Regions from separate parts of the Rhodococcus sp. ACT016 genome, predicted to be linked through region 2. Evidence: riboswitches for the same ligand, from Rfam matches in the RefSeq annotation. Region 2 holds a riboswitch; the other holds the start of a gene.
What was found. Region 2 has a riboswitch for cyclic di-AMP ahead of ACQ5DX_RS13205 (C40 family peptidase). Riboswitches for the same ligand answer to the same signal wherever they lie in the genome.
Positions count from the first base shown of each region.

Region 1: another riboswitch for cyclic di-AMP. It lies ahead of ACQ5DX_RS02415 (transglycosylase family protein); the one in region 2 lies ahead of ACQ5DX_RS13205 (C40 family peptidase).

Region 1 is NZ_JBEAET010000001.1:503,758-511,366, reverse strand. Features, by position in the region: gene ACQ5DX_RS02440 (signal peptidase I) at 1-1,482, shown strand, start outside; gene ACQ5DX_RS02435 (alternate-type signal peptide domain-containing protein) at 1,571-2,167, shown strand; gene ACQ5DX_RS02430 (hypothetical protein) at 2,450-3,079, opposite strand; gene ACQ5DX_RS02425 (hypothetical protein) at 3,194-3,433, shown strand; gene ACQ5DX_RS02420 (YccF domain-containing protein) at 3,448-3,852, shown strand; cyclic di-AMP (ydaO/yuaA leader) riboswitch at 4,180-4,331, shown strand; gene ACQ5DX_RS02415 (transglycosylase family protein) at 4,339-4,983, shown strand; gene ACQ5DX_RS02410 (hypothetical protein) at 5,055-5,243, opposite strand; gene ACQ5DX_RS02405 (helicase-associated domain-containing protein) at 5,304-7,604, shown strand.
Region 2 is NZ_JBEAET010000001.1:2,881,544-2,889,152, reverse strand. Features, by position in the region: gene ctaE (aa3-type cytochrome oxidase subunit III) at 1-454, opposite strand, end outside; gene ACQ5DX_RS13225 (hypothetical protein) at 581-1,024, shown strand; gene trpD (anthranilate phosphoribosyltransferase) at 1,112-2,206, shown strand; gene ACQ5DX_RS13215 (Lrp/AsnC family transcriptional regulator) at 2,231-2,506, opposite strand; gene ACQ5DX_RS13210 (DEDD exonuclease domain-containing protein) at 2,515-4,248, opposite strand; cyclic di-AMP (ydaO/yuaA leader) riboswitch at 4,695-4,859, shown strand; gene ACQ5DX_RS13205 (C40 family peptidase) at 4,875-5,477, shown strand; gene ACQ5DX_RS13200 (NlpC/P60 family protein) at 5,709-6,761, shown strand; gene ACQ5DX_RS13195 (peptidase MA family metallohydrolase) at 6,942-7,609, shown strand, end outside.

The sequences.
Region 1 (7,609 bases), 2.4 Mb from region 2:
GTCGGCGACGTCATCAGTGTCGAGAACGCGCAGGGAACCAGGATCACGCACCGCGTCTATGAGATCCAACCACCGACCGGCGACACCGTGGTGGTGACGCTCAAGGGCGACGCCAACAAGGATCCGGACATCGAGCCCTACTCGATCACGGAGGCCGACCGAGTCTTTGCGAGCGTCGGTGGCCTCGGGTACGTCGCCGCTTGGCTATCCAGCCCCATCGCTATCTTCCTGGGCGGCGCGTTCGCCGGCGTCCTGCTGATGATCGTCATCCGTCCGCCCAAGAGGCGGGACGACGACAGCAACGACGATCAGGGGTCCTGCACAGGCTCCACTGTCGGAGAATCTGCAACCACCGAATCCGTGCCCGTCATCGAGTCGAAGGTCGAACCCATTTCTCCCACGCAGCGTTTTTCGGTCCCGTCCGCCCGATCGTTGTTGGCCCTCACGGCCGCAGTACTGACAGCTTTGGGTCTCGCCCAGGCCGCCGGAACATCAGCTGCCTTCACAGGTACTGCCAAGGCGCAAAGTGGCGCCCTGTCATCGGCGGCAAAGGTACTGCCTGCCATCTCATCGATGAGTGCATCCAACGCCGGCGCAGGCGGCACCCAGTGGTGTGTCATGAACTGGCCACACGTCGGATACGGCTTCACCTACTACATCGGTGTCTATCTCAACAACACCGGCAATCCGGTTTGGGAAACCACCCGAGATCCCGGAGCTTCCGCAGCCGCAGGTACTAACGTCACAGTCAGCGTGGGCTCGTCTGAAACCGAATACAGCGGCAGCACCCGATACTTCACCACTCGCATTTACACAGTTAATCGCGTAACCGGCGAGAAGTCGCTCGATTGGCGCGGGCAGGAAATCAAGCGCCGTGGAATCTTCTACGAAGGCACGTGCAACGGCGATAGGCAGAGCATCAGTGGGGCGAGCCTCACCCTCGATCCGGATTCACTGAATGCGCGAGTGGCAGCACCTAGTGAGACCACCACAACCACGGCGCCGACAACCATAGCCTCGACCCCGTCGACCGGCAGCACGTCGACGTCCGCCGCCACCACAACGACTGCACCGTCGCAGTCCAGCACCAGCACCACACCCACAACGACCTCGACAACGCCGAGCACTACAACCTCACCCACTGCTACGTCGACGACAACGACGACCACCACCATCACCACCACTGAGGCCGACACACCGCTCGGCGTCACCCAGACGTCCCCCAGCGGCTACACCGCAACTCTGCAGTCATCGTCCGCGACGGCAGAGACCGCGATTGTGGTCGAAGACGCGAAGAACGAAGAACTGAAGCGGATTCCGGCATCATCATCAGCCCGGTACGAATGGGATTCATCCACAGACGCCCTGTGGATTGTGGATGGCGGCCAGATCTACAAGGCCACCGGCGGAAGCTGGACCAAGACCGCTGTCGACCCGTCGTCCAGCGATGTGCCGGCCGACATCGCGGCACTGGTTGAATAACGCCACGCTGCAACCGCGTTCACGCGGGTGCAGCCCAATCACCGTCGGGGCCGAGGGATCTCGCGCGAGGGGAATGGAAGACAGTCCGATGAAGACACAGACCAAGGGCTTCAAGGTCGCACTCGCCGCGGCAGCGCTCGGCTCGACGCTGACGCTGACCGCCTGCGACTTCGGCAGCCTCGGCAGCGGCAGCGCAGGCGGTAGTACCACCACGCCGACCGCGCCCACCACGACGGCCCCACCGACGACCATCGGAGGCGGCGGAAACAGTTCCGGATCCCTCGCGCTCACCGAGGTGACGGCGCCGACGTGGAGCGACAAGAATGGGCCGATCGACATCTCGACGTTCCGCATCGTCCCGGGCGACGTCCTCACGTACAAGGGCAGCTACCGAATCACCCTCACGGGAAGCGATCTGACGGCTCGGCTCACCGTCGACAACATCAGCTTCACTGGGGGCGGCCAACTCAAAGGTCAGCTCCAGCCTCAGGTGACTGCCACCATCGGCGGCAACGTCGTCCCGGGCGGACCCGCCGGAATCGTCGTCTCCCCCGCCCAGAACAACGCGATCGTGGACGTGGCCGCGAAGTTCACGTTCGATCCGCAGACCTCAGGCCTTGTGGGACAGTCCGGCTCGGCGAACTTCGCCGACTTCCGCGTACGCCTCGAGCAGACGCTTTCCTGACGCCCCAACAGACCTGGGGTCACCGGCGGTCCCCCCTCCCGACCGGTGGCCTCACCCCGTTCTCCCTCCGATCGTGCACCGAATTGTTGGGCGCACGACGTTGCACGGGGAACGGACTCGTGCGCAACTGAGTCGCACGCCGCCGCGGCGCCGGATGTTCTCTACCGAGAACTGCCGGCGCCGCGTTGCTTCTGCCACACAACGACGAACGGGCGGTTATCGAAGCATCGGCCGAGAGCCGAGCCCGATAACCGCCCGTTCGTGGGTCAGGGGGCAACGCGATCAGGAAGCGAGGCTTCCCGTGCCGAGCGAGCCGAACATGCAACCGAGAGAACCGAGCGAACCGGTAGCGGTGCAACCGGTTTCGGGCACTGCACCCGGCGTGAAGCCCACGGCCCACATCGGGTTGACATGACCGTTCTGGGTGCCGTTGTTGGCGTCGGCCGGCATGCCCACGACGAGGTCGATCGTCGCGACGCCGTCGGCCGCGAGGTGCACGGACCCGACCGACGTGCCGGGTGCCACCGTACGAGCCTCGGAGAGCGTCACCGGGGTTCCGGCCTTGCCGTCGATGTCCACGCGCGCGGTCGCGATCATCCCCTGCGTCAGCGTGTACTCGCCCACCGCGAAGCCGACGAAGCCCTCCCCACCGGACGCGTTGCGCACCTTGAAGGTGGTCTTCAACGTCTGACCGGGGACGAGCTCGCCCTCGTTCCAGTCAATCTTCTCCGGCCCACCCCACGTGGCGCCGCCGTCGGACGAGTACTGGACGGTCGACGCGGGCGTGTCGGCGCGCGCCAGGCCGGGGACGGCAATCACGGCTGCGGCCGCGAGGAAGAGGGCGAGCAGCACTGCGCCCAGGATCTTGCCCGGCAAGGAGAGCCCCCTGGCCACGGCGGTGATAGCGGTCATGGCGCGGAGCCTAGAGGAGCGATACCGACCAAGCGTCCAATTTGGAAATATTGGACCGATCCCTGCTCAGAACTGCCGTGAACCACGCCGAGTCCGGTGGCCTACCGTTGTCCTGTGACGAATGAATCGAACCGCAACGACACCGGCGCTTCCAACCAGCCCGGCAAGGGACTGTTCTACGCGGCAGTCGTCAGCTTCCTGATCGGAATCGCGGCGATCGTCGCCATCTTCTTCGTACACTCACTGTCCGAGGGCGATCCCGGTCTGGTCCTCTATCTCCTCACCCTGGCGTGCCCGCTCGGTTTCGTCCTCGCCATCGCATACGCTCTGCGATCCGGCCGCCGGAGCCGCTGACAAAAGGAGCGATCATGCGGATTCTGCTGAACATCATCTGGCTGATCTTCGGTGGCCTGTGGCTCGCACTCGGATACTTCATCGCGGGCGTGGTGATGTGCATCCTGATCATCACCATCCCGTTCGGCATAGCCTCCTTCCGCATCGGCCTCTACGCGCTGTGGCCGTTCGGCAAGACCGTCGTCGACAAGCCCACCGCGGGCGTGGGATCGCTGATCGGCAACATCATCTGGCTGCTCCTGGCCGGCATCTGGCTCGCCATCGGCCACATCGTGTCGGCGATCGCGATGGCGATCACCATCATCGGCATCCCGCTCGCTATCGCGAACCTCAAGATCATCCCGGTCACGCTGATGCCGCTCGGCAAGGAGATCGTGGATGTCGGCAGCCGCAATCAGGCGCAGTGGACCACCCCCTGACCGTCCCGAAAAGTGAGACAGGGCGGTTTGTACGAATGTGATCTCTCTCACATAACGCGCCGATAACGGGCCGATGTCGACCCGTGACCGAAAGTCGCACAGGGCGGCTAGCTGGGGCGACGTCGCCCCGATCGAATTCGGCTCTCGAACAACACAAGACGCGCCGCGTTATCAACTAGTGACGTTCCACGCCCGATCGTCGTACGGTCATTCCCGGCCGGCACCTCGGCCACATCCGGACCCACCGCGCCAAACCCCGTCCAGTGGATCCGGACGCACCCACGAACCATCCATGGACGGGGACGGGGGACCCAAGGTCCTCCGGGGAAGCAAGTCCCGCCAGGGACGCCCCGCAGGCATCGGGAGAGCAATCTCCCTGGGGGTGAAGCCAGACCCGCTCCAGCCATGAGCGGCGAGGCCGGGCGACCTCTCAGCCCGAACCCGACAGCTGACCTCGCAGGCGCGTGTGGAGAGGAACCGACCGACATGAGCGGACGCCATCGCAAGCCGACTACCACCGGCCGCACCGTCGCCAAGGTCGCCGTCACCGGCGCCATCATGGGCGTGGGCGGCGTTGCCTTCGCAGGCACCGCCAACGCGGCCCCCGATTCCGACTGGGACCGCCTGGCGCAGTGCGAGGCCGGCGGCAACTGGGGCATCAACACCGGCAACGGCTACCACGGCGGCCTGCAGTTCTCGGCCTCCACGTGGAACGGCTTCGGCGGCGGCGAGTTCGCCCCCACCGCGAACCAGGCCACCCGTGAGCAGCAGATCGTCGTCGCCGAGCGCGTGCTCGCCGCGCAGGGCTGGGGCGCATGGCCGTCCTGCTCCTCCCAGCTGGGCCTGAGCAGCGGCGCCACGCAGCGCACCGCTCCGTCCACCCCGGCGCCGGCTCCCGCGCCCGCCCCGGCACCCGCTGCCCCGGCCACCCCCGCGCTCCCGGCGGAGGTCCAGGCCGTCGTCGGTGGCGTCGACGCGCTGATCGCCCATGCACAGGCCAACGGCGTCGTCATCGACCAGGGCGTCCTCGACGCCTACCACGCCGCCAAGTCCTACGACTTCACCAAGCTGAACCTGCAGGACATCGCGGCCCCCGCGCTGCTTCCGAGCGGCAGCCTCGCGCAGAGCTGATCACGCTCGCACCCCGAACAAGAAAGAGGGCCCCTCGCCGATGGCGAGGGGCCCTCTTCGTCGTATGTGCGTCAGCGGTTGATCACGGTGTGCGGGTGCACGTAGGGCAGAGAATCCACCGGAAGCGGGAACTCCGTCTCCTCGCCGAACGGCGAGAGGTTGCCCGCACGGCTGGACGACAGCTCGGTCACCGCGTGATCTCCGTCCGCGACTTCCGGCCACCCTGGATCGACATAGCGCTTCTTCGAATTGTTAGCCACGCGCCCATCTTGGCAGGAGCGGACGCCGCGGTACAGCCCAGGTCACTAATCTCATAAGGGATGACCTCCACTCATGGCTCCGAGGGCGCCCGCGAAACCGCCGACACCGTGGTGACACCGACCCTGACCGGCTGGCTGGCCGACCGCAAGGACGTCGAGCTCACCGAGCTGCTGCGGTTGCGCCCAGACCTGGCCGTTCCCCCGCCCGCGACGTGCGCGGTGCTGGCCGGACGGGCCGAACAGCGCGCCTCGGTGATGCGCGCCGCCGACACCCTGAACACCCTGGAGTTCGGCCTGCTCGAGGTGCTGGCGCTGGAACAGGCCGACCAGATGCCGGTGTCCCGCCGCCACCTCGACGACGCCTTCGCCGACCGCGTCCCCACGAAGACGATCGACAAGGCCCTGGCCCGGCTGCGTGCCCTCGCGCTGGTGTGGGGCGACGACGAGCGCCTCCGCCTCGCCCGCGCGGCGGCCGAGGCGATCCCGTGGCGCATCGGCCGCCTCCACGCCGAGTCCGACGCGTTGACCGAGGAGGAGATCCGGTCGGCGCTCGACGGGATCGAACCGAGCGAGCGGGACCTGCTGACGACGCTGGCCCGGTCGTCCCCGATCGGACGCACGCGGGACGCCGCGCCCGGCACCTCCCCCGATCGCCCGGTCCAACGTTTGCTCGCGCGCGGGCTGCTGCACTGGATCGACGCCGAGACCGTCGAGCTGCCGGCGCAGGTGGGTCAGGTGCTGCGCGGCGAGGCCGTGTTCGACCCGGCGTCCCCGACGCCGCCGGCGCTGACCGGGCGCAAGCAGAAGCTCGCGGACGTCAACGCCACCGCGGCGGGCGAGACGCTGGAACTGGTCCGGCACTGCGAGGACCTCGTGGCCGCTCTCGGCGACGGCCCGGCGCCCGCGCTCAAGGCCGGTGGTCTCGGCGTCCGCGAACTGCGGCGGCTGGCGAAGAGCGTCGGCGTCGACGAGGCCCGGATCGCGCTGCTGCTCGAACTGCTCGCCGGTGCGGGGCTGATCGCGAGCGGCACGCCCGATCCGGCGCCGCTGACCGACATCGACGACTACTGGGCGCCGACGGTCGCGGTCGACGGCTGGCTCAACTCCGGAACCGCCCGCCGCTGGGCGACGCTCGCCGGCGCCTGGCTGAGGCTGCCGCGGCGCCCCTGGATCGTCGGCAGCCGCGACGCCGCCGACAAGCCGATCTCCGCGCTGTCCGAGGAGGTGCGCGCCCCCGGCGCCCTGCAGGAGCGCCGGCTGCTACTGGAACTGCTCGCCGAGACCGGCGGCCGGGAGGTGTCGGCGACGGAGGCCGGCCGACTCCTGGCGTGGCGGCGGCCCCGCTGGGCGGGTCGGCTGGCGCCGCACGTCGTCCAACGAACGCTCGACGAGGCCCGCGCGCTCGGACTGGTGGCCCACGGCGTCCTCAGCTCCCCCGGCAAGGCGCTGCTGCACGGCGGCGACCCCGAGGCCGAGATGGACGCCGCGCTGCCGGAGCCGATCGACTACGTGCTGGTGCAGGCCGATCTCACCGTCGTCGCGCCCGGCCCGCTGATCCCCGAACTGCTCGAGCGGATCACGCTGGTCGCCGACATCGAGTCCGCGGGCGCCGCGTCGATGTACCGGATCAGCGAGGCCAGCATCCGGCGGGCGCTCGACGCGGGGCTCACCGCGTCCGAGCTGCAGACGTTGTTCGCGACCCGGTCCCGCACCCCGGTCCCCCAGTCGCTGAGCTACCTCATCGACGACGTCGCCCGCCGCCACGGCCGACTGCGCGCCGGGGTCGCGGCGTCGTTCATCCGCTGCGAAGATCCGGCGCTACTCGCCGAGGTGCTGTCCTCCCCGGTCGCCGAACAGCTGGCGCTGCGCGCCCTCGCCCCCACGGTCGTGATCTCGCAGGCGCCGCTCAAGGAGGTGCTCACCGAACTGCGCGCCGCCGGGTTCGCCCCGGCCGGCGAGGACTCGAGCGGCACGATCGTCGACCTGCGCCCGCGCGGGGCCCGGGTGCCCGCCGCCCGGATGCCGCGCCTGCGGGTGCCGGCGGTGCCCACCGACGAGCAGCTCACGACGCTGGTGCGGTCGCTGCGCGCCGGGGACCGGGCGGCCGCGTCGAGCGGGGTCGGCCTGCGCAGCGACGGCACCCGCGCGTCCACCGCGGCGACGATGACGCTGCTGCAGACCGCGGCCCAGGTGCGGCGCGCCGTCACGATCGGCTACGTCGACGCCCAGGGCATCGCCTCGCACCGCATCGTCGAGCCGATCAGCGTCGGCGGCGGGCAGCTCGACGCGCTGGACCCGGCGACCGGCGAGGTCAAGCGGTTCACGCTGCATCGGATCACATCGGTCGCGCTGGTGGACTGACAAAA
Region 2 (7,609 bases):
TGACGTGCATGCCGTGGAAGCCGGTCGTCATGTAGAAGACCGATCCGTACACGCTGCTCGAGATCGTCGTGCCCTCATGCACCAGGTGGTAGTACTCGTAACCCTGGCCGAGCACGAAGAACGTGCCCATGACAAGGGTGAGCGTGTACCAGCGGCGGAGACCGAAGACGTCACCCTTTTCTGCCGCGAAGACACCCATCTGGCAGGTGAAGGAAGACGCGATCAGCACCAGCGTCACCGGCACGGCCAACCCGAGATTCAGCTCGGTCGGCTCCGGTGGCCAGTTCCCGTTCGCCTGCGCTCGTGCAACGAAATACATGGCGAAGAGCCCTGCGAAAAACATGAGCTCGCTTGACAACCACACGATGGTGCCGACGCTGACCATGTTTGGCCGGTTCAGCGAGTGCACGCGCTGGGTGATTGCCGATCCTGAAGTCCCTACTGCGCTCGTCACGCTGAGAAGTATGACGCTTCGTCGTAAAGGAAAGCCACCCGGGTCCTGTCTCGGCGCGTCTATGCATGTCAGAGGCCATTCCGCGGCGGTCAGGGCGGCCGTCGGTGGACGTGACAAAGTAGGCACATGGAACTCAGGCGTGGTGTCGCTCGTTGGATAGGCGGATTTCTGTCCAGGCGCGCGCCGGCACCCCTCGATCGGACCCGTCCGGACCTGATCGTGGTGGTGTCCGGATTCGACGACGTGGAGGCCTGCTCGACGGCGCTCGACCGCGGCGCGGCGGGCGAGCCCGCGTGGATTCCCGATGCCGAGGCTGTCCTTCGGCATCATCTCCGCCTCCCGGCCTCGGCCGTGCCACAGGCGGTCGACATCGCGGCGCAGGACGGGTATGCGCCGGCGAGCGATCCCGATCCGGCGGACGACGCCACCGTGATCCTCCAGCTCGAGCGTGTGCAGCTTCTCGACCCCCTGCACTGTTCGCAGGAGCGCTCGCGCATGGCCGGCCTGGCGCAGCGGCTGGACGGCACCGCACTCGGCTGGGAGGGCCTGCAGCCGCCCGCGGCCGAGTGAGTGATCATCCCCGCACCCGCGCGCACTAAGCTGCGGGGCGACGGCGCCCACCGGGCGCCGGGTGAAAGGGCAGCGGAAGGGATCGCGATGGTGCGGCAGTCGGTAGCGCAGGGCACGGAACGAGTGGCGGGCGCGATCGACCGGAGCTGGCCCGCGGTACTGGGTGCCCTCACGGACCGCCGGGACCTGTCCTCCGACGACACGGCGTGGGCGATGGACGAGATCATGTCCGACAACGCCACGTCGGCGCAGATCGCGGCGTTCGGTGTCGCCCTCAAGATGAAGGGCCCGACGCCTGCAGAACTGCGCGGACTCGCCGACTCGATGCTCGGGCACGCGAAGAGCGTGCCGGTAGCGCCTGATGTCGTGGACATCGTCGGCACCGGCGGCGACCGGTCGAACACCGTGAACATCTCGACGATGGCGTCGGTCGTCGTAGCGGCGTCCGGCATCCGCGTGGTCAAGCACGGCAACCGGGCGGCGTCGTCGAAGAGCGGCGGCGCGGACGTCCTCGAGGCGCTGGGCGTCCACATCAACCTCGGCGCTGCGGACGTGGCCCGCTGCGTCGAGGAGGCCGGGATCGGCTTCTGCTTCGCGCCGGTCTTCCATCCGGCGCTGCGGTTCGCGGGAGCACCCCGCAAGGAGATCGGTATCCCGACGGTGTTCAACGTCCTCGGTCCGCTGACCAACCCGGCTCGCCCACGAGCAGGACTGATCGGCTGCGCGTTCGAGGACCTCATCGAGGTGATCGCGGGCGTCCTCGCGGAGCGCGGGAACTCGGCGCTGGTGGTGCGGGGTGACGACGGTCTCGACGAGCTCACGACATCGACCACGTCGCAGGTGCACGTCGTCTCCGGGGGCACCGTACGAACGCAGAAACTCGATCCGGCCGACCTCGGCATCACCCGGGTGCCGCTCGACGCCCTGCGCGGCGGCGACGCCGCCGACAACGCGCGGATCGCGCGGGGGATCTTCGCTGGTGACGACGGGCCGGTCCGGGACGCGGTGCTGCTGAACGCGGCCGGCGCGATCGCCGCTTTCGACGGACTCGAGAACGGTCTCGAGGAGTCGCTGACGGCCGGAATGGAGAAGGCCGCCCGCGCGATCGACTCGGGGGCGGCCACGGCCCTGCTCGAGCGGTGGGCGGCACTGACCGTGGAACTGGCGGCCGCCGGCCGCTGAGGCAGGCGAGGACGGGCGGGGCGGCTACTCGCCGATCGAGAAGGCCGCCTCGACGTCCGCACTCGAGTACGACTGGAACGCGATGTGGGTCGCGGTCTTGAGGACGCCCTGCACCTTGTTGATGCGCTCGGTGACGACCTCCGCGATCTGGGCGTGGTCGCGCACCTTCACGATCGCGATCAGATCGATGTCACCGGCACACGAGTAGACCTCGGACACCCCGTCGAGGTCGGCCACCGCCTGCGCGGTCTCCGGGATCCGGTCGGCCTCGGCGTGGATCATGACGATGGCGTTGATCATGTCGCTCCTTAACTGTGCTGACGTTCGCCCAACACAGTAGGCGGTTGTGCGGCGCGGGCGAGCGTGCACCATTCCTCCCACGACCCCGCCCCGTGGACGGGTTCGCACCAGCCGTCGCTGGTCCGGACGATCCGCACCCCGTCGGCGTCGAGCCAGCGCGCGATGACGGCGAGTTCCTCGGGGGAGGCACCCCGCAGCGGCGCGACATCGGGCAGGACGGTCTCGGCCGAGGCGACGAGCACGTCGACGACCGGCATGGGGGCGACGCCGCGTCGGGACACGCCGGCAGCGGCGAGGCGGCCCGAACGGATCACGGCGAACTCCCAGCCGCCCTCGGCGGCCCGGCGGGCGGCGATCAGTTCCTCGACGGCCGCAAGCGCCGCGAGGCGCTGCATGCGACGCAGGACGAGCACCAAGGTCGCGACCCGGTCCCGCAGCCGGGCCGCGCTCTCGAACAGTTCGTTCGCCGCGAGTTCGGCGATGCGCGATCGCATGGCCCGCAGCGGCGCGTCGTCCTCGCCGCGCAGCAGCGCCCGCGCCACGTCGGGTGCGACGCGGTACCCCTCCTCGTCGTCGGCGACCGCGGTGCAGCCGCCGATCTCCCGGGGCGGGCACTTCGGTCCGTGTCGCTGTCCCTTTCCGATCCTTGTCGTGCATGTCCGCAGGCCGCAGAACTCGGCGACCGTCAGCGCGGCGTCGGCGGCGTCGGTCCGGGACCGGAAGGGGCCCAGCGAGTCCGCGGTGGGCGTACGGACCACGGAGAGGCGCGGAAACGCCTCCGTGGTCAGCGTGACCCACCAGCCGCGCATCGGGAACTTCGATCGCCGGTTGTACGGCGGGACGTGGGCGCTGAGCAGTCGCAGCTCCCGGACCCCGGCCTCGAGCGCGTGCGCGCACTCGACGTGGTCGATCCGGGTGGCCAGCGCGACCATCTCCTTCATGCGCCCCCGGGTCTCGGAGCCGGTGAAGTAGGTGCGGACCCGTCGGTGCAGATCGACCGCCGTGCCGACGTAGAGCACCTCGTCGGACGGTCCGCGGAAGAGATAGACACCGGGGGTGCGCGGGAGGTGGCTTGCGAGTGAGCGTTTCGCGCGCTGCTCGGACGACACCCGCGGCAGGTAGTCGAGGAGCTCGGGCAGGCTCTGTACGCCCTGGTTGCCGACACGCCCGATGAGCGCGTGCAGGACGTCGACAGTGGCCCGCGCGTCGTCGAGTGCGCGGTGCGTCGGAGTGGTGTCGGCACCGAACAGCGTTGCCAGTGCCGACAGCTTCACCGACGGGGCCTCGTCCCGGCTCAGCACCCGGCGGGCCAGCTTGACGGTGCAGAGCACCTGGAAACGGGGCCACGAGATCCCGGCGCGCGCGGACGCGGCCTTGAGGAAGCCGACGTCGAATCCGGCGTTGTGTGCCACGAGCACTGCGCCGCGGGCGAACTCGAGGAAGGCCGGCAGTACGGCGTCGATCCGCGGCGCGTCGCGCACCATCGCCGTCGTGATGCCGGTGATCTCGACGATGTGCGGCGGGATCGACCGACCGGGGTCGACGAGGGTGCCCAGTTCACCGAGGATCTCCCCACCCCGGACCTTGACTGCCCCGATCTCGGTGATGGCGTCGGATTCGGCGCTGCCGCCGGTGGTCTCGAGGTCGACGATCACGAACGTGGTGTCGCGCAGCGGGGCGTCCAGCTCGTCGAAGGTCAGCTGACCGTCGGCGGACGCGGGGGCGGTGCGCGGAGAACTCACGATCCGTGACAGTAGAGACGGGCACCGACAGGGCCTTTGGACCCTGGTTCCGCAAGAAGAGACGAGCGTCACATTTCGCTTCTCGGGTCGTCTCTCGCGAGGTTCGCGATCTCCGTTGTGCGAGAGCGGTTTCGGCGGGTTCGATGGACATGTGTCCGTGTTCGGTCGGTGCGCGCTCGGCGTGCGTGCGGAAGCTGTGATGACCAGTGGCAACACCGGTCGGGGTTGTTCGGGGCGGGGCCGCTGGGGCGGTGGTGCGGCAACGCTGATCGCCCAGATTGCGAACCCGTTGTTATCCGGATGTGATCTCCCGCCGCCCGGCTCGCCTGGAGGTCGGGCAAATCGGACGAACAAGGCAATTTCCGCGCGTTCGAATCGACATCATGGATGCGCTTTCGTAATCTTCTCGAGACCTAGCGGAGTCTGCCGCCCCACCCGGAGCGGCATCGCTGGGCCCGCCTAATCGGAGCCCCCTCGGGGGTGACGTGCCGGGAACCCAAGTTTTTCTGGGGTGAATCCCGTCGAAGCCGCGCAGCGGTGTCGGCGGGTAGGGCTGATCTTCCCAGCCCGAACCCGTCAGCTAACTCGGTCGGCGGACGAACGGAAGAAACGGAGTTTCCCCACTCGTGGCGTCATCTACTTTCAAGCGTTCCGCGCGACGCGCGGCCGTTGCCGGCGCGCTTGCCGTCGGAGCAGTCACGGTCACCGCGGCCCCCGCGCTCGCCGACCCGATCAACGTCCCGGGCGTCGGCACCGTCGAGGTTCCCGGTGTCACGCAGGCTCAGGTCGACGCCGCGATCGCGTCGGTGACTCAGGGCATCGGCACCGGCAGCGCTGCGCTGCCGCCGGAGCTGGCGCCCATCGCCGCTCCCGCCCCCGTGACGAGCCTGGGCGAGAAGGCTTTCAAGGCCGCCGAGAGCAAGCTCGGTGCCCCCTACGTGTACGGCGCGGCCGGACCGGACGCATTCGACTGCTCGGGCCTGGTGCAGTGGGCCTACAAGCAGGTCGGCCTGAACCTGCCGCGCACCAGCTACGACCAGGCGGCCGCGGGCACGCCGGTCTCGCGCGACGCGCTCCAGATCGGCGACGTCATCTCGTTCTACGGTGGCAGCCACTCGGGCATCTACGCCGGTAACGGCAACGTCATCCACGCGTCGACCGCGGGTCAGCCGGTCAAGATGGCGCCGGTTTCTTCGATGCCGTTCGACGGCGCACGTCGCTACGCGTGACGCTCTAGAAACGTTTGCGGGCGGGGCGGTTCCGACTTCGGTCGGGGCCGCCCCGCGTGTATTCGTGGGAGTCTGCCTCGAGAGTTTTGTGGCATTCACGACGATGCACGAATTGTCCAACTCTCGGGTAGACACGGACATATGCCATTCCGTAACCTGTTCGAGACCTTGCGGAAGCCATCGCCGGTCTGTGCGGTGGAGACGAATCCAGAAACGGAGAGTCGCGCTGCTGTGCCCTCGCAGAAGATGAAGCGCTCGATGTGTACTGCCCTGGCGACGGGAGTTCTCTCCCTGACCCTCGTCGGGCTGCCCGCCGCGTCGGCGGGGGCGGATCCCGTCGTGAACAACCCGACCGAGGCGCTCGAGCGTCTCGCCGAACTGTCACGTGAATCGGAACGCACCACCGAGGCGCTGCACGACGCCCAGATCGATCTCGACGGCAAGCAGGCCGCGCAGCACGATGCCGAAGCCCGTCTCGCGTCCGACCGCGACGCCCTCGCCGCCGCGCAGGCCCGGATGGACCAGTTCCGGCCCACGGTGAGCAAACTCGCTGCCGCGAGCTACCAGGGCGCGCGCACCAATCGACTGTTCGCGGTGATGGTCAGCGACTCGCCGCAGCAACTCCTGGACCAGATGTCGGCGCTCGACGCGATCTCGAACGAGACGTCGAAGGCGGTCGCGCAGTTCAAGCAGGCCACGACCGACGCGGAGGCGGCTGCCGACGCGTCGCGGGTGTCCGCGGACACCGCGCGCAGTGCCACCGAGCAGGCCAAGGTGGTGAGCGACGAGCTGCAGAGCAAGCAGAGCGAGCTGCAGCAGCAGATCGACTCGGTCACTGCGGCGTACGGCCGGCTCACCGGCGCCGAGCGGTCCCAGTTGGCGGGCACGACGTTCCCGGAAGGGTTCGACGCCGGCCGCATCCTGGCGGGCCTCACCCCGGGGTCCGGTTCCGCCGCCCTGCAGGCCGGACTCACCCAGGTCGGCAAGCCGTACAGCTGGGGTGCGACGGGACCCGACGCCTACGACTGCTCGGGCCTGGTCGTGTGGTCGTACAAGCAGATCGGCAAGACCCTGCCGCGGTCGAGCCAGGCGCAGGCAGAGGGTGGAATTCCCGTCGACCGCAGTGCGCTTCAGCCGGGTGACGTCGTGCTCTTCTACAATGACGCGTCGCACGTCGGGCTGTACGCCGGTGACGGCAACGTCCTGCACGCGTCGACGTACGGCACGCCGGTCAAGGTCGACTCGATGGCATCGATGCCGTTCTACGGGGCGCGCCGCTACTGATCCGTCGAGCGTCGATCCGATACACGAAGACCCGTATGGACCCGATACCCAGGGGTATCGGGTCCATTCGCGTGTTCGGCTCCTACACTTTCGGTCGTGTCCGCTGAAGATCACACCTCGAACCCCACGCCGAAGCGGCGCGTGCGGCGGTGGGAGTGGGTAGGCCTGACGGGGCTCGGGATCGCCGTCGCACTCGTGCTTTCGCTGACGGCCTTCGATCGCGAGAGCGACCCTCCCGAGGTTCGGGATGCGGCGCCGGTCGCCAACCCGTACGAGGACGGTCGCCGTGCGGGCGCGCAGGCTCTGCTCGACGAGTGGGCGAAGACGGTGCGCAGCGGCGACACCGCAGCCCTTTCGGCCCTGTTCGATTCCGGTGCGACTCCCGGCTTCCTGGACGCGGAGATCCGGCGCTCGAACAACCTCGCGCAGGTGCCGTTCTCCGAGTTCGGCTACGACATCGGGCTCGATGCCGAGGTTCCGGTCCCGCCGACGGTCGCCGAGGAACTGGGCGCGTCGGACGTCTGGGCACCCACCGTGTACTTCCGATACGCCATTGCGGGCGCGGACGCGCAGCCGACCCGCAAGCCCGTCGCGCTGCTGCTGGCCCGGCGCGGAAACGAGTGGAAGCTCGTGAGCGACTCGAATGTGACCGAGTCCGGTCGCGAAACATGGCGGGGTCCTTGGGATTTCGGTCCGGTGATCACGCGTGTGGTGGACGGGCCGGAGGGGCGGTCGTCGATCGTCCTCGGACACCCGGGGCAGGTGGCGATGGTCGACCGCATCGCGGGCGATCTCGGCCCCGCGGTCGCCCACGTCACCGACGTGTGGGGCCAGGACTGGTCCCGTCG